Regions from separate parts of the Staphylococcus lloydii genome, predicted to be linked through region 1. Evidence: predicted binding sites of a transcription regulator. Region 1 holds the regulator's gene; each other region holds the start of a gene.
What was found. The regulator CtsR, encoded in region 1, represses protease genes until heat stress. The targets are predictions, from matches to a motif close to ATGGTCAATAAAGGTCAAACA.
Positions count from the first base shown of each region.

Region 2: the regulator CtsR is predicted to act here: its motif matches at 3,368-3,388, upstream of clpP (ATP-dependent Clp endopeptidase proteolytic subunit ClpP).
Region 3: the regulator CtsR is predicted to act here: its motif matches at 2,238-2,258, upstream of clpB (ATP-dependent chaperone ClpB).

Region 1 covers NZ_CP064056.1:2,279,063-2,285,008, forward strand. The annotation lists gene ISP08_RS11235 (ATP-dependent Clp protease ATP-binding subunit) at 1-54, opposite strand, end outside; gene ISP08_RS11240 (protein arginine kinase) at 67-1,077, opposite strand; gene ISP08_RS11245 (UvrB/UvrC motif-containing protein) at 1,058-1,624, opposite strand; gene ISP08_RS11250 (CtsR family transcriptional regulator) at 1,640-2,101, opposite strand; gene ISP08_RS11255 (NupC/NupG family nucleoside CNT transporter) at 2,259-3,473, shown strand; gene pdxT (pyridoxal 5'-phosphate synthase glutaminase subunit PdxT) at 3,532-4,107, opposite strand; gene pdxS (pyridoxal 5'-phosphate synthase lyase subunit PdxS) at 4,109-4,996, opposite strand; gene pdxR (MocR-like pyridoxine biosynthesis transcription factor PdxR) at 5,094-5,946, shown strand, end outside.
Region 2 covers NZ_CP064056.1:2,015,598-2,021,543, reverse strand. The annotation lists gene rapZ (RNase adapter RapZ) at 1-688, shown strand, start outside; gene ISP08_RS09950 (gluconeogenesis factor YvcK family protein) at 675-1,658, shown strand; gene whiA (DNA-binding protein WhiA) at 1,707-2,654, shown strand; gene ISP08_RS09940 (hypothetical protein) at 2,833-3,042, shown strand; tRNA gene ISP08_RS09935 (tRNA-Arg) at 3,210-3,281, opposite strand; gene clpP (ATP-dependent Clp endopeptidase proteolytic subunit ClpP) at 3,433-4,017, shown strand; gene ISP08_RS09925 (TIGR01777 family oxidoreductase) at 4,049-4,945, opposite strand; gene ISP08_RS09920 (hypothetical protein) at 5,083-5,268, opposite strand; gene ISP08_RS09915 (DUF4887 domain-containing protein) at 5,524-5,946, shown strand, end outside.
Region 3 covers NZ_CP064056.1:1,864,008-1,869,953, reverse strand. The annotation lists gene ISP08_RS09070 (metal-sulfur cluster assembly factor) at 1-99, shown strand, start outside; gene ISP08_RS09065 (acyltransferase family protein) at 297-2,102, shown strand; gene clpB (ATP-dependent chaperone ClpB) at 2,302-4,917, shown strand; gene ISP08_RS09055 (YjzD family protein) at 4,959-5,153, opposite strand; gene ISP08_RS09050 (beta-ketoacyl-ACP synthase III) at 5,383-5,946, shown strand, end outside.

The DNA.
Region 1 (5,946 bases):
TTGTGCATGTGCTAATACGCGCTGCGCACGTTCTGTAAGTCTTCCAAATAACATAAACGAGACCTCCTATTTTATATGCTTTCTCAATATATCTGATCGTTTTTCATTTACTGATTTATCGTCTTCACTATCTAATAAAAACGCAGATTGAATAGCTATCATTAATTCATTAAACTTAAAGTCTTCTAGTTCAATATAACCTAAATCGATACCTAATTTCACTTCACTCAATCTGAAAGATGCTTCTTCCATTGAAATCAGTCTACTATATTTCAAAACGCCTAATGCACGATAAACTCTATCCAACGTTTCAACATGATTATGGCGATTGAGTTGTTCACGAATTTGTAATTCTTCGTTAATAATTTGTTGCACGACTTCTGCTAAGCTATCTATAATTTCTAATTCTGTTTTACCTAAAGTTAATTGATTAGAAATTTGATAAATATGACCATACACTTGTGAACCTTCCCCGTATATACCTCTAATCGTAAATCCAAAACGATTTATCGTTTGAGCAATACGGTTCATTCGTTTCATGATTGATAATCCAGGTAAGTGGAGCATGACACTTGCCCTTAAACCCGTACCAATATTAGTAGGACAAGTAGTTAAATAACCTAAACTTTCATCAAAACTAATATCTAATTCTTGATCTATTTGGTCATCTAGTTCAGAAGCTTTTTCAAATAACGTGTGCAACGATAAATCATTACCCATTGCTTGAATACGCAAATGATCTTCTTCGTTAATCATTAAACTTAATGACTCATCTTCGTTTAACAATACCGCTGCCGCAGGTTGTTTGATTAATTCAGGGCTTATAAGATGTTTCGCAACGAGTTTGTATTTGCTTTGTTGGTCCATTGTATCTAGCCTTTGCAACGTTAACTCGGGAAGCGCATCTTGTACTTCATTAATGACTCTTTCACCTTCTTTTTCTGAAGGATACATCAGTGGGTGTACATGATTATCTAAGTTACGCGCGAGTCTAATTCTTGAGGACATTACTACGGGTTGTTCTTCTTCGTCACGCATCCATTCACTAATATGTGAATTAATTTCCTTTTCGCTCATCACGTGACACCTCGCTATCTGTCTTTAATGCTTTAATTTCATCCCTTACAACTGCGGCTTGTTCAAATTCTTGTTCTTCTATCAAATGATTTAAATAATTTGTTTTTTCTTCAATTTGTTTCTTTAATGCTAATTTTTTATAAGACGAGTGTGGTGTTTTACCGGTATGTTCAAATTGACCACCTTGGACGCGTCTAACTATATCTATAATATCTTCTTTAAATGTGTCATAACAATCAGCACAGCCAAATTTACCTACATGTGCTATATCTCTTAATGTCATTTGGCAAGTCGGACATCGTTTTGCTTCTTTAAAAGTAATTTCATCAAAGTTGATGCCGTGTTTAGAAGCAAGGTGTTGTAAGATTTGTTTAACAACGAACGCGCCTTCGATATCGTCTTGATGACTTTCTACTTGTTTATCTTGAGTCCAAGGGTTACCACCTTGTGCGCACGTCGAACATACCCACTTTTCTTGTATACCGTCTTGGCCTTTAACCGATAATTTTACTTCTGCCTCATTTAAATGGCAATTTTCACATAACACGGTTATCACCTCGCCTTAATAGTAATTAATTATTGGTAGTAAACGTTTTAAAATGTTAGCTCGAATAATGTCTCTAGCTACAATATCCATTTTTAAAGTTTCTCTATCAATGATTGCATTAATCATTTTTGCTTCTCTTTCAGTAATATAGGATTTTTCTAATAAACCATCTATAATATAGTAAGCTTGTTGTTGTGAAATAGAAGGACCAATAATTTGAAGTAAGTGATTAATATAACCAGTTTCATCTTTATTTTCAATTTTAGTGATTCGGATATACCCTCCGCCACCTCTTTTACTTTCTATTTCATAACCATGTTTATTAGTAAAACGTGTTTTAATCACATAGTTTAATTGCGAAGGAACACAGTCGAAACGTTGTGCAACATGGGCACGTTGAATTTCAACAGCGTCTTCATTGGTGTCTTCAAATAACTTTTTAATGTACTGTTCTATGATGTCTGACATATTATGCATGATTATCACCTCTTTTTTGACCTTCTTTGACTATATTATATGACCAACTTTGACCTTTTTCAACCAATATGATTTAAAAATTTTTATTATCTATGTTACTAATATTACTTTTATTGTATTATAGATGGTAAGAAAAAAATAAAGGGATGAGAACATTATGCACATTATCATTGGCTTAATTGGGATTGTAGTATTTTTGGCACTGGCTGTACTATTTAGCTCAGATAGAAAAAATATACGTTGGAAATATGTCGGCTTACTGCTACTTATACAATTAGTTTTTGCATTTATTTTGTTAAAAACAAAATTTGGTATAACTTTTATTGGTGGTATATCTGACGGTTTCAACTATCTATTAGCAAAAGCAGCTGAAGGTGTTAATTTCGTCTTTGGTGGTTTTGAATTTGTAGATCCCAAAAACCCACCATTCTTCTTCAATGTATTATTACCAATCGTCTTTATTTCTGCTCTGATTGGTATCTTACAATATACAAAAATTTTACCTTTAATCATTAATGGTTTAGGATTCTTAATTTCTAAAATAAATGGGATGGGACGTTTAGAATCATATAACGCTGTTGCCGCAGCCATTCTTGGACAATCAGAAGTATTTATTTCTTTGAAAAAAGAATTAGCATACATACCTAAACAACGTTTATATACACTAACCGCTTCTGCAATGTCTACAGTTTCCGCTTCAATTATTGGTGCTTATTTCACATTAATTGAACCAAAATATGTTGTTACAGCAGTAGTATTAAACTTATTTGGCGGTTTCATTATTGCTTCAATTATTAACCCTTATCGTGTTGATGAAAAAGAAGACAAATTAATCGTTCAAGAAAGTGAAACACAAAAACAATCTTTCTTCGAAGTTTTAGGAGAATATATATTAGATGGTTTTAAAGTAGCAGTTATTGTTGGTGCAATGTTAATTGGTTATATTGCCATTATTGCATTGCTCAACGGGGTCGTAAGTGCAATTTTCACTGGCGTATCTGGTGGTCACATTCACTGGGACTTCCAAACTTTAATTGGTTTTGTCTTTGCACCATTTGCATTTTTAGCTGGTGTACCATGGAGCGATGCAGTTCAATCTGGTTCAGTTATGGCGACTAAACTGTTATCAAATGAGTTCGTTGCAATGCAAAGTTTAGGGAAAGCAACTGGCATGAGCGAACACGCTAAAGGTATCGTATCAGTATTCGTAGTTTCATTTGCAAACTTCAGCTCTATCGGTATCATTTCTGGTGCTATAAAATCATTAAATAACGAAAAAGGTGACATGGTTGCTCGTTTTGGACTCAAACTACTTTTCGGTGCAACACTTGTATCATTTATCTCAGCAGCAATTGCTGGATTCTTCATTTAATTAATAAAAAGAGTGATCGTAATGGATTGATTCCACTATGACCACTCTTTTTTAGTTATTAAACTTTTTCAGTTATCGCTGGACGCACAATATTTTCAATAAAATAATGCGTTACCCTATAGTCATCCGTTAACTCTGGATGGAAAGAAACACCTAAATATTTTCCTTCTTGAACAGCTACAATTTTGTCGCCTACTTGACTTAATACATCGACATTATCGCGAACACTTTCAATATGTGGTGCTCTTATAAATACACCCTCAATATCTTCTGCTATACCTTTAATGTCTAACTCGGATTCAAAACTGTCTACTTGTCTTCCAAAAGAATTACGTTGTACAGTAATATCTAATTTGTTTAAATAACCTTCTTCTCCGACGATATCTTTTGCCAACACAATTAAACCTGCGCATGTACCAAACATTGGTAAGCTAGATTGTTGTAGCGCATCTTTAAATCCGTATAAATTCATTAAACGACGTAATGTAGTTGATTCACCACCTGGTAATATGAGTCCATCAATATCTTCAAGTTGCTCAACACGCTTAATAGCTACACCTTCATGTCCGCTTAATTCAATGTGACGAATATGTTCTCTAACTGCACCTTGAAGCGCTAATACGCCTATTTTCATATTACCAACCACGCTCTTGCATACGTTCTTCTAAAGAAAGTTGATTCACATCTAAACCTTTCATAGCAGTACCTAATTCTTTAGATAGACGACCGATTAATTCATAATCTTGATAATGTGTTGTAGCTTGTACGATTGCCTTGGCGAATTTTTCAGGGTCTTCTGATTTAAAGATACCTGAACCAACAAATACACCATCTGCTCCTAATTCCATCATTAATGCAGCATCTTGAGGCGTTGCTACACCACCTGCAGCAAAGTTAACTACTGGTAAACGACCATTATCTTTAATTGATTTTAACACTTCATATGGTGCACCAATATTTTTAGCCTCTGTCATAATTTCATCATCATTCATTACAGTTAAACGGCTTACTTCTGAATTTACTTGGCGAATATGTCTAACAGCTTCAACGATATTACCTGTACCTGGTTCACCTTTTGTTCTTAACATTGCAGAACCTTCACCAATACGACGTGCTGCTTCGCCTAAATTTCTACAACCACAAACGAATGGGACTGTGAATTGATCTTTTAATAAGTGATATTCTTCGTCAGCAGGAGTTAAAACTTCTGACTCATCTATATAATCTACACCCATTGATTCTAATACACGTGCTTCTGTAATATGACCGATACGTGCTTTTGCCATTACGGGTATTGAAACTGCATTCATTACTTCTTCAACAATTTTAGGATTAGCCATTCTTGCTACGCCACCAGCTGCTCTTATATCAGATGGAACACGTTCCAATGCCATTACTGCAACGGCACCTGCTTCCTCAGCAATTTTCGCTTGTTCTGCATTAACAACGTCCATAATAACGCCGCCTTTTTGCATTTCAGCCATTCCTCTTTTTACTCTTTCTGATCCGGTAATTTTAGACATTTACACTTACCCCTTTACTTAGTTGATTAAATTCATTTTAAAAGATAAACTGGTATTTAAAAAGGTACAATTTCAAATAAAATTAAGGGGTCAGTTCATGAGTAAACAAAGTCTATATATTAATTTATACGAATCACTGAAGCAACAAATCATTGAAGGCCAGTATGATGCTAATGATAAATTCCCTTCTAAAAGAGCCTTGGGTGAACACCTTTCGGTCAGTAATACAACAATAGAACATGCCTACCAATTATTATTAGATGAAGGTTTTATTTATTCTAAACCACGTTCTGGCTATTTTGTCTCAGATATAGAATCACTACCGGTTATTTATAAAAATCAACAACAGCAACCTAATGAAATTAATAAAAACACTAGCGCAAGCAAAACTGATATTCCTTATAAGTATGCATTCAATATGTCTGAAATAGACCCTGAATATTTTCCAATGCAACAATTTAGAAAGTATGCACGTGATGTTTTTGAAGATAATGAAATCAACTTATTGCAGCATAGAAGTTTAGAAGGATTATGGGAATTAAGACAACAAATCGCTCATTATCTTTTTAATAGTAGAGGTGTAAGTAGTCATCCAGACCAAATTATTATTGGCAGTTCTACGGAGCAACTTATTAATTTAGTAACTGATATTTTAGAAAAGGCTTCATTCATAATTGAACATCCTAGTTATCCACCAATTAAGCAAGTACTCGATAAAAAGCAAATAAACTATATCCAAGTGCCAGTAACACAAACAGGCATCGACATTGATACCTTTAAAAATAGTAATAACAATATTGCCTATGTCACACCTTCTCATCAATTTCCAACAGGTTATGTGATGAACTTGAAAAAAAGAACCCAACTTATACATTGGGCCCAGTTAGATGATAATCGTTATATTATTGAAGATGATTATGATTCTGAATTTAGATATTTTGGGAAACCTT
Region 2 (5,946 bases), 260 kb from region 1:
TTTCGTTAAAGAAGTAGATGAGATAAAAAGTAAAAATGACGTGATAGTAGATCTTATCTTTTTAGAAGCAAGTGAAGAACGTCTAATTTCAAGGTATAAAGAAACGCGTCGAGCACACCCATTAAATGAAAATGGACAACGTTCTTTAATAGAATCAATTGAAGAAGAACGACATTTATTAACAGAAATTAGAAGTTGCGCAAATTATATTATCGATACGTCTTATTTCACATCTAAAGAATTAAAAAAGCGCATCAATGATTACTTTAATAGTAGAAATTATGAACCGTTTAGCGTCAATGTGACGAGCTTTGGTTTTAAATATGGTATTCAAATGGACGCAGATTTAGTGTTTGATGTTAGATTTTTACCTAACCCATACTATGTAGAAGAATTACGACCATTAACCGGTGAAGATAAGCCAGTTTACGATTACGTAATGAAATGGCAAGAGACCGAAACGTTTTACGAAAAATTAATCGATTTATTAAAATACATGATACCCGGTTACAAAAAAGAAGGTAAAACGCAGCTGGTTATTGCTATGGGTTGTACAGGAGGCCAACATCGTTCTGTAGCTTTGGCTAAAAGAATTGGTGAAGAATTAAGAGAAAGCTTTGACTATAATGTATATGTACATCACCGTGATGCACATATTGAAAGTGGCGAGAAAAATGGAAAAAATTAAACTTGTACTCATCGGCGGCGGCACTGGCTTATCAGTTTTAGCACGTGGATTAAGAGACTATAATATTGACATAACTACAATCGTTACTGTTGCGGATGATGGTGGTAGTACTGGAAAGATACGTAACGAAATGAATATTCCGGCTCCCGGAGATATTCGTAATGTAATATCAGCTTTAAGTGAAGCAGAACCTATGTTGGAAGAGTTATTTAAATATCGATTTCAAGAGAACCAAATTGAAGGGCATTCATTAGGGAATTTACTTATTGCCGCGTTGACTAATATTACAGATGATTTTGGACATGCGGTGAAAGAGTTAAGTAAAATATTAAATATTAAAGGTAGGGTTATACCATCTACCAATGCGAGTGTACAATTAAACGCTGTTATGGAAGACGGTGAAATTGTATATGGAGAATCAAATATACCTAAACAAAACAAAAAGATTAAACATGTCTTTTTAGAACCCAAACATGTAAAGCCAATGGCAGAAGCATTAGAAGCTTTATCAGAAGCTGATTTAATTGTACTAGGTCCAGGTTCTCTATATACTAGTGTAATATCAAATTTATGCGTAGAAGGTATCGCCGAAGCGGTTATTAATAGTGCGGCACCTAAACTATATGTAACGAACGTTATGACCCAACCAGGAGAAACAAATAATTATACGGCACATGATCATATTAAAGCTATTCATGACCATGTAGGTAAAAAATTTATTGATTATGCGATATGTAATGAGGAAACATTTAATCAAGATGTGTTAGACAGATATGAAAAAGAAAACGCTAGCCCAGTTCAAAATGATAAAGAAGAATTAGATAAAGCCGGTATTAGAGTGTTTTCACATGATAATTTAGTAGAAATTTCATCTGAACATTACGTGCGGCATAATAACAAAGTGTTATCAAAAATGATTTATGAAATTGCATTAGATACTACGGAAACAATTAAGTTTAAACGTAAATGATGCGTAGCATAAGAAATAATTTGTAGTAAAGAAAAGGAATGAGTACATATGAGCTTTGCATCAGACATGAAAAATGAATTAACGAGAATTGAAGTTGATATAGACAACGCAAAAGCAGAGCTCAGTGCCTTGATAAGAATGAATGGTGCACTTAGTTTGGCTAATCAACAATTTGTAATTAATGTACAAACAGAGAATGCCACAACAGCTAGAAGAATCTATTCATTAATCAAAAAGATATTTAATGTTGAAGTTGAAATTTTAGTGCGTAAAAAAATGAAATTAAAGAAAAATAATATCTATATATGTAGAGTTAAGATGAAATCTAAAGAAATTTTAGATGACTTAGGCATTTTAAAAAATGGTATTTTTACGCATGAAATTGACGAAGCTATCATTGAAGATGATGAAATGCGTCGTAGCTACTTAAGAGGTGCATTCCTAGCTGGAGGTTCAGTCAATAATCCAGAAACTTCATCCTATCATTTAGAAATTTTTTCATTATATGAAAGTCATTCAGAAGGTCTAACAAAATTAATGAATGGCTATGAATTAAATGCTAAACATTTAGAGCGTAAAAAAGGAAGCATTGTCTATTTGAAAGAGGCTGAAAAAATATCTGATTTTTTAAGTTTAATCGGAGGTTATCAAGCACTTCTTAAATTTGAAGACGTCAGAATTGTCCGCGATATGAGAAATTCAGTTAACAGACTTGTTAACTGTGAGACTGCGAACTTAAATAAAACTGTAAGTGCAGCAATGAAACAAGTTGAAAGCATCCGATTGATAGATCAAGAGATAGGCCTAGATAACTTGCCAGACCGCTTAAGAGAAATTGCGAAATTACGTGTAGAACATCAAGAAATTTCTTTGAAAGAATTAGGGGAAATGGTATCAACAGGCACAATATCGAAATCTGGTGTTAATCATCGTCTTCGAAAGTTAAATGAAATGGCTGACAAAATAAGAAATGGCGAAGATATAGATTCATTGTAGAATAATACTGATGATAGGATATCTGGCTATAAAGCAATTGTGCCTAACTCATTTTTTACTTAATATTAAAAGAAAATAAGTTGCATAAAATTGTAAAACTTTATATTGCGATATTTAATTTTGCGGAGCATAATAAGTTATGCTTTAAATTAATTAATCGAACGAAGGAAGTAAGAATATGGGTACTTTATTTATGTATTTAGCATTTATGCTATTCATTGTTATGCTATTTTTACTAATATTAAGTGGTGCAATGAATTTTGGAAATAAGAAAAACGTGTTGTTTTTAGTCACTATAGTAGTATTAATTATTGGAGTCGTAACGCTCTATGAAAAAGGATCAAATATGCGTAAACATGAAATAGATGCATTAGAATATAAAGGTTAATAAAAGTTAAAATGAGGTAAGCTTTCAAATTTATTTGGAGGCTTATTTTTGTGAAAAGGCGTTTATTAAATCTGTTTATAAACAACTTTCTTTATGGAAAATTGAAAACATAATCTTTAAGTTCTATAATGACTTAATAAATAAAGAAAGTTGAATGAAAACAAGTACCCCCTCGAAGGGAATCGAACCCCTATTCTAAGAACCGGAATCTTATGTGTTATCCATTACACTACGAGGGGTAAAATATACAATACCAATAGTTTACAAATGTTCAAAGTATTGGTCAATGATGAGTTTGAAAAGAATTTCAAAATGGTGAGTTTATTTTTTGACCATTTTTGACTTTTAAGTTAAAATAAATTCAACAGTTATAATTAAGGAGGAAACAGAATGAATTTAATTCCTACAGTAATAGAAACAACAAACCGTGGTGAACGTGCTTATGACATTTACTCACGTTTATTAAAAGACCGTATTATCATGTTAGGTTCTCAAATCGATGACAATGTAGCAAACTCAATTGTATCTCAATTGTTATTCTTACAAGCACAAGATGCTGATAAAGATATTTATCTTTATATCAATTCACCAGGAGGTAGTGTAACTGCTGGTTTCGCAATTTATGATACAATTCAACATATTAAACCAGATGTACAAACTATTTGTATTGGTATGGCAGCATCTATGGGTTCATTCTTATTAGCAGCTGGAGCTAAAGGTAAACGTTTTGCTTTACCAAATGCTGAAGTAATGATTCACCAACCTCTAGGTGGCGCGCAAGGTCAAGCAACAGAAATTGAAATTGCAGCAAATCATATCTTAAAAACACGTGCTAAATTAAATCAAATTTTAGCTGAACGTACAGGTCAATCAATTGAACAAATTGAAAAAGATACAGATCGTGATAATTTCTTATCAGCGAACGAAGCAAAAGAATACGGCTTAGTTGACCAAGTAATGGAACCAGAAGCATAAAAAAACAGTCCTGTTAAGGACTGTTTTTTATTTATTGTTCTAAATTTTCTAGTGCTAATTTTAAATTATTAAATTTGAATTTAAAGTCTAGAGCTTCTAATTTATTAGGAATAACTTTTTGTGTATCTAGTACTACCGTAGACATTTGTCCTAAAACTAGGCGTATTAAAGTACAAGGGACCCAAGTGTAATGGGGTTTATCCATAATACGACCAAGTGTATAACCAAATAAATTTTGGCGTTCGGCAATAGGTGTAGTGAAATTAAATACACCGTTAGCTTTGTTATGGCTAATGACAAATAGAATAGCGCGCGTAAGGTCTTCTAGGTGAATCCAAGAATACCATTGACGACCAGAGCCAATTTTGCCGCCCACATATAAGTTATACGGTAGTTTCATTAATGGTAATGCGCCATCTTCGTTAGACAATACCATGCCAAATCTACCAATCACTACACGTGTACCCAATGTTTCAAATTGTTTCGCTATACGTTCCCATTGATAGACAACTTCTGATAAAAAGTCGAAAGGTAATGTGCGATATAGTTCTGTATATGTTTGATGTAAATCGGGTTTATAATATCCTACAGCACTAGCATTAAAAAGAACTTCAGGTTTGTAACTTCTATCCTTGAATAGCTCAAATAATGCATGTGTAGATTGTAATCTGCTTAGCATAATTGTTTGTTTGTATTTTGTAGTCCACCGTTTATTTAAACTCGCGCCAGCCAAATTGATTACGATATCTATGTCTGGAACTAAAGATTGCCATCCTGCTTTAGACCAATTAACATAGCTGATTTTATGGTGATTACTTGATTTATCTTGACGGGTTAATATAGTAATATGTGCATCACTCTCTTTAATTGCATCAACTAGCTGAGTTCCCACCATGCCAGTTCCGCCAGTTATTAAATAATTTTTCATTGTATCACCTCAAGTATATGATTTTGGTAATTTCGTTGTAATGTGGAGTATATAAATTAGTATAGCGTATTTTACAAAAAAGACGTTAAAATTTGTTTTTTAATAAAATATTGCTTGCAATAATAAAGGTATGAAATTTATATAATAAACATACCAACAATGAATATTATAATTAGTAGCGTTATGATAAAGATGACAAATGATAACTTACTGTGTTTCTTTGGGGCGTAATGATCATTTTCTAACATCATTTGTTTAATCGATTGTCCTTTAGGCTTTTTATCGTCGTCAAGTTCTTCAAAAGGGTCATGCTTTGTCATCATGTTATACTCCTTAACTATAAATATAATAAAATTTAACCTATTAAATGTTGAAACATTTCCTCTATTTAGATTACTATAAGTATAGCAATAACATAAGTAAAAACTTTAAAGTTCAAATAGATAAAAATGACTTATTTTGTAGTTTGTTTAATAATTAATTCAAATTTTGCAGTAAATAGGTTAAAATATAATGTCATAATGTAATAAAGTAGTAAGTTTAAATAAATTAGAGAGATTTCAAAGTGAGGGAAGTTTATGTCGAATCAAAATAATAATTTTGATGATAACCAAAACAAAAAAATGAGTGGTTTGGCTAAAGTAATTAGTGTTGTAATTATTTTGCTATTAATAGGTGGCTTAGCTTTTGCCATTTTTGCATTTGTTGATCATTCAAATAAATCCAATGAACGACTGCAACATCAGAAAGAAGAAGAAAAAGCTAAGAAAGATAAAGAAAAGAAAGACAAAGACAAGAAAGATAAAGAGAAAAAAGATAAAGAGAAGTCTGAGAAACAAACGCAACAAACACAGCAGACTCAACAAACACAGCAAACGCAGCAAACGCAACAAACACAGCAGACACAACAGACACAACAAACTCAACAACAAACGACGCAAAATAGAGCACGTAAGTCTACTCAACAAACAAAAGAACGACCTACTAAAGAAGAAAAGACG
Region 3 (5,946 bases), 420 kb from region 1:
CCTGAAATTCAAGACACAGAAGTAAATATCGTGTGGAATCCACCATGGGATAAAGAAATGATGTCTCGCTATGCAAAAATAGCATTAGGTATTGGATAATTATTTAATTGATACATGATAAAGCTTAGATGATAGTTGCAGAAATTTGTAATTGTTATCTAAGCTTTTTGTGTTTGAAATTATAAAGTTCACAATTTGGTTGTACAAATCATTAAAATAATTGCAATTTCATTACAAAAACATTACACTTTATAGATGCCTGACATTCAATTAATTGTAAGGAAAGATGTTTATTAATGAAAACAAACAATACTACTAAAAATCGTAACCGTTATCCTAAACGCTATATGCCTGGTTTAGACGGCTTAAGGGCGATTGCTGTCATTGGTATTATAATTTATCACTTAAATAAGCAATGGCTTAGTGGCGGCTTTTTAGGTGTTGATACCTTTTTCGTGATTTCCGGCTATTTAATTACTAGCTTATTGCTTAGCGAATACGAAGAAACAGGAACGATTAAAATAAAGCAATTTTGGCTCAGACGTATAAAACGACTATTACCAGCAGTGTTAATATTAATTTTTACAGTGACTATAGCTACACTTATTTTAAAACCATCTCACATCGTTCAGATTAAACACGACGCATTTGCAGCCATTTTCTATATGTCAAATTGGTGGTACATAATAACAGATGTAAATTATTTTGAACAATTTGCATTTATGCCATTGAAACATTTATGGTCATTAGCGATTGAGGAACAGTTTTACTTGTTTTTCCCGTTCATTTTAGTTTTGTTATTATTTAAATTTAAAAGTTATAAAAATGTAACACTTATATTTTGGATTGTGTCGTTGGTATCACTCATTTTGATGATAACAATTTCACTTATGACCGCAGAAAATTCACGTGTGTATTTCGGTACAGACACACGTTTACAAACATTATTATTAGGGGTGATTTTAGCTTTTGCTTGGCCACCTTTTAAATTGAATGCTAAACCACCTAAAGTATTAAAAATAATAATTAGTACTGTTGGAACAATCGGATTACTTATTTTAATAACATTATTCTTCACTGTGGAAGATGATAGTGCATGGATTTATCATGGTGGTTTCTATTTGATTTCAGCACTCACGTTATTAATTATTGCGAGTGCAGTACATCCTTCCAATATCTTTGCGCAAGCATTGGGGAATAGAGTATTTGTATACATAGGACAAAGATCATATAGTTTATATCTTTGGCATTTTCCTATAATAAGCTTTATTCATTCATATTACGTAGCGGGACAATACCCACTTTACGTATTTGTTTTGGATCTAATTTTAACTTTTGTTTTTGCAGAACTATCATATAGGTATATAGAAGTACCTTTTAGAAAGCATGGGTTCCGAATCTTTAGTTTTAATAGCTTATTTAAGACATCTTTAATTAGAACGATTGTTGCTTTATGTGTTTGTGTGCCTACAATATTAGTATTTTTAGGCGCCTTCGACAAATTAGGTAAGGATGATATAACGCATAAAAAAACAACATTTCATTCAACTAATCAAGATAAAAAAATTGTTAAACCAAAACCCATAGATAACAATAAAGATACAGATAAGCAATCGAAATCTAATAAAGATGTAAAAAACCTATCTCCATTATTACTAGGTGATTCTGTAATGGTAGATATTGGTGATACTTTCAAAGAAAAAGTACCAAATGCTGATATAGATGGTAAGGTAGGAAGAAATCTATATGAAGCGTTGCCGTTAGTTAATAGTCAGTACAAAGATAAAACTCAAAAAGGCGACCAAGTTGTACTCGAATTGGGTACTAATGGAGATTTTAGTAAGAGTCAATTAGATGAATTAATTAATAGATTAGGAAAGGCAGACATCTATTTAATTAATGTTAGAGTGCCAAGACCATATGAACAACATGTGAATGATATGTTAGCTCAAGCTGCTAAAGAACATTCAAATGTTAAATTAATAAATTGGTATAAAACTTCAGAAGGTCATACTGAATACTTTGCACCAGACGGTATTCATCTGGAGCCAAAAGGGGTAGATGCGTTAACAGATCAAATCGTTAATGCACTGAAAAAATAGCAATAAACCGGTCATCGTTCAACTTGGACGGTACCGGTTTTTTATACTGTTATGAGAAAATTAATTTAATAAAAATGATGTATTTTTTAATGCTTTCGAGTTGATTCTTCATATAAAAGGGTCTATAATAAAGTTAAGGTCAAAGAAAGTCAAAGTCAAAAAGGTTTGACCTAACGCTAATTGTATAGGGGTGAAAATATTGGATATAAATCAAATGACCTACAAAGTGCAAAGCGTATTACAAAATGCGGTTGAGCAAGCTCAAACATATGAATTACAAAATATTGAAATTGAAGCAATACTAATATCAGCAATGGCTGAAACAGATAGTTTATATCACAATGTTTTAGAAAGAGCAAATATTGATACAGAACAATTAACAACACAATATGAAAATAAATTAAAAAAATATCCAACTGTGCAAGGAGATAATATTCAATACGGACAATATATTAGTCCAAAGGCAAATGAACTTTTGACTAAAGCTGAATTATATATGAAAGAATATGATGATGAATATATATCTATGGAGCATCTACTGTTAGCTGCAATAGCTATAGATGAAACAACAAAACAAGCAGTAGGCAATAAAGCAGAAGTAGTAACGGAAATTATAAAAAAAATTAGAGGAGGGAATCACGTGACATCACAAAATCCAGAAGTAAATTATGAAGCTTTAGAGAAATATGGACGTGATTTAGTAGAAGAGGTCCGACAAGGTAATATGGACCCAGTTATCGGTAGAGATGAAGAAATTCGAAACTCTATAAGAATTTTAAGCAGAAAAACTAAAAATAATCCAGTACTTATCGGTGAACCTGGTGTAGGTAAAACAGCGATAGTAGAAGGATTAGCGCAAAGAATCGTACGCAAAGACGTACCTGAATCATTACTAGATAAAACGATCTTCGAATTAGATTTAAGTGCGCTTGTAGCCGGTGCTAAATATCGTGGTGAATTTGAAGAACGTCTAAAAGCAGTACTTAAAGAAGTTAAAGATTCAGATGGTAGAATAATTTTATTTATCGATGAAATTCACATGCTAGTTGGTGCAGGTAAAACTGAAGGCGCAATGGATGCTGGAAACATGTTAAAACCGATGCTTGCTAGAGGGGAACTACACTGTATCGGTGCTACGACTTTAAATGAATATCGTGAATATATCGAAAAAGATTCTGCATTAGAGCGTCGTTTCCAAAAAGTAAATGTTTCAGAGCCTGATGTTGAAGATACAATTTCCATTTTAAGAGGTCTCAAAGAACGTTATGAAGTATATCATGGTGTTAGAATCCAAGACCGTGCTTTAGTTGCTGCGGCTGAGTTATCAGACCGTTATATCACAGATCGTTTCTTACCAGATAAAGCGATCGACTTAGTGGACCAAGCTTGTGCAACGATTCGTACTGAAATGGGTTCAAATCCAACAGAATTAGACCAAGTTAATCGACGCGTAATGCAATTAGAAATCGAAGAAAGTGCATTGAAAAATGAATCTGATAATGCGAGTAAACAACGATTACAAGAATTACAAGAAGAATTAGCTAACGAAAAAGAAAAACAATCCGAAATTTCATCTCGTGTAGAACAAGAAAAAGAAAAAATTGCGAAACTTCAAGAAAAACGTACAGAACTTGATGAAAGTAGAAAAGCACTGGAAGATGCTGAAAATAACTATAATTTGGAACGTGCAGCAGAATTACAACATGGTAAAATACCTGAGTTAGAAAAAGAATTAAGAGATTTAGAAGCAGCATTCCAAGATGAACAAAATGAAGACAATGATCGTATTATTAGAGAAATTGTTTCAGATGAAGAAATCGGCGATATTGTAAGTGCTTGGACGGGTATTCCAGTTTCAAAATTAGTCGAAACAGAACGTGAAAAACTTTTAAACTTAGCTGATATTTTACACGAACGTGTTGTGGGTCAAGATAAAGCAGTAGATTTAGTATCTGACGCAGTAGTAAGAGCGCGCGCAGGTATTAAAGATCCCCAAAGACCTATAGGTAGTTTCTTATTCTTAGGACCAACGGGTGTAGGTAAAACTGAGTTAGCTAAGTCATTAGCTTCAACGTTATTTGATTCAGAAAAACATATGATTCGTATTGATATGAGTGAATATATGGAAAAACATTCTGTGTCACGATTAATTGGAGCTCCTCCTGGTTATGTTGGTCATGATGAAGGGGGTCAATTAACTGAATCCGTTCGTCGTAATCCATATTCAGTTATTCTATTAGATGAAATAGAAAAAGCGCACAGCGACGTTTTCAACGTATTACTTCAAATTTTAGATGAGGGTCGTCTAACTGATTCAAAAGGTAGAAATGTTGATTTCAAAAACACTATAATTATTATGACTAGTAACATTGGTTCACAAGTCTTACTTGAAAATGTGAAAGATACTGGCGTTATTACAGAAACAACTGAAAAAGCTGTAATGGAAAGTTTAAATCAATACTTCAAACCAGAAATATTAAACCGTATGGACGATATCGTATTATTTAAACCATTATCAGTCGATGATATGGGTATGATTGTAGATAAACTATTAACACAATTAAACATTAGATTATTAGACCAACGAATTTCTATTAATGTATCTGATAATGCTAAAGAATGGTTAGGTAAAGAAGCATACGAACCACAATTTGGTGCAAGACCATTAAAACGTTTCATTCAATCACAAATTGAAACACCTTTAGCTAGAAAAATGATAAGAGAGAACTTACCTGAAGGAACAGTTGTAAATGTTGATTTAACTGAAGATGGTTTGACTTTCAATTTAGAAAACAACGAAACAACTAATGTTTAATTACAAAAAAGACACCAACATGTTAAACATGTTGGTGTTTTTTAATGTTCATTTTTAGTTTGGTTGTTCTTAGGTTTGATTACTAAATCAAATAATATTATAAGAATGGTGAAAATAACAGCGATAATAATAGGTGTAACAAAGTTCAACGCTCCGCCACCTTCTAAACTATTTAAGACAAAATTAACCATTTCTAATAAGACGATTGCCCAAACTAATACAGCGAGGTATTTCATTAGTAATGCCTCCAATAACTTATATATAATTACATTATAATTAAAAGAGTGATATTTGTATAGCATAAATCGCTTACATTTTTACTTTTGCTTTGAGATAATATGGTGTGTAATTTATAATGTATAAAGCACAATTACTTTTGCAGCAAGATAAGTTCTTGTATTTAGAATAAAAGTTATGTTAAATTAATACCTGGTATTAAAATCGAAAATAAGAAGGTGTACGACCATGAATGTGGGTATTAAAGGTTTTGGGGCATACGCACCTGAAAATGTTGTAGACAATGCCTATTTTGAATCATTTTTAGAAACTTCAGATGAATGGATTTCAAAAATGACAGGTATAAAAGAAAGAAGATGGGCGAATGAGGATGAAGATACATCTGATTTGGCTTACAAAGCGAGTTTAAAAGCAATTGAAGACGCTGGAATTGAAGCGACAGATATAGATATGATTATGGTTGCTACTTCAACGGGAGACTATCCTTTTCCAACTGTAGCAAATATGTTGCAAACTAAATTAGGCATAGGTAAAGTTGCTTCTATGGATCAATTAGCTGCTTGTAGTGGTTTTATGTACGCTATAATCAATGCGCAACAATTTATCAAATCAGGCGATTATAAAAATATTTTAGTTGTAGGTGCCGATAAATTATCTAAAATAACAGATATGACAGACCGTTCAACAGCGATTCTTTTCGGCGATGGTGCTGGCGCTGCTATAATAGGTGAAGTATCTGAAGGTAGAGGCATATTAAGTTATGAGCTTGGTTCAGATGGTTCAGGCGGAGAA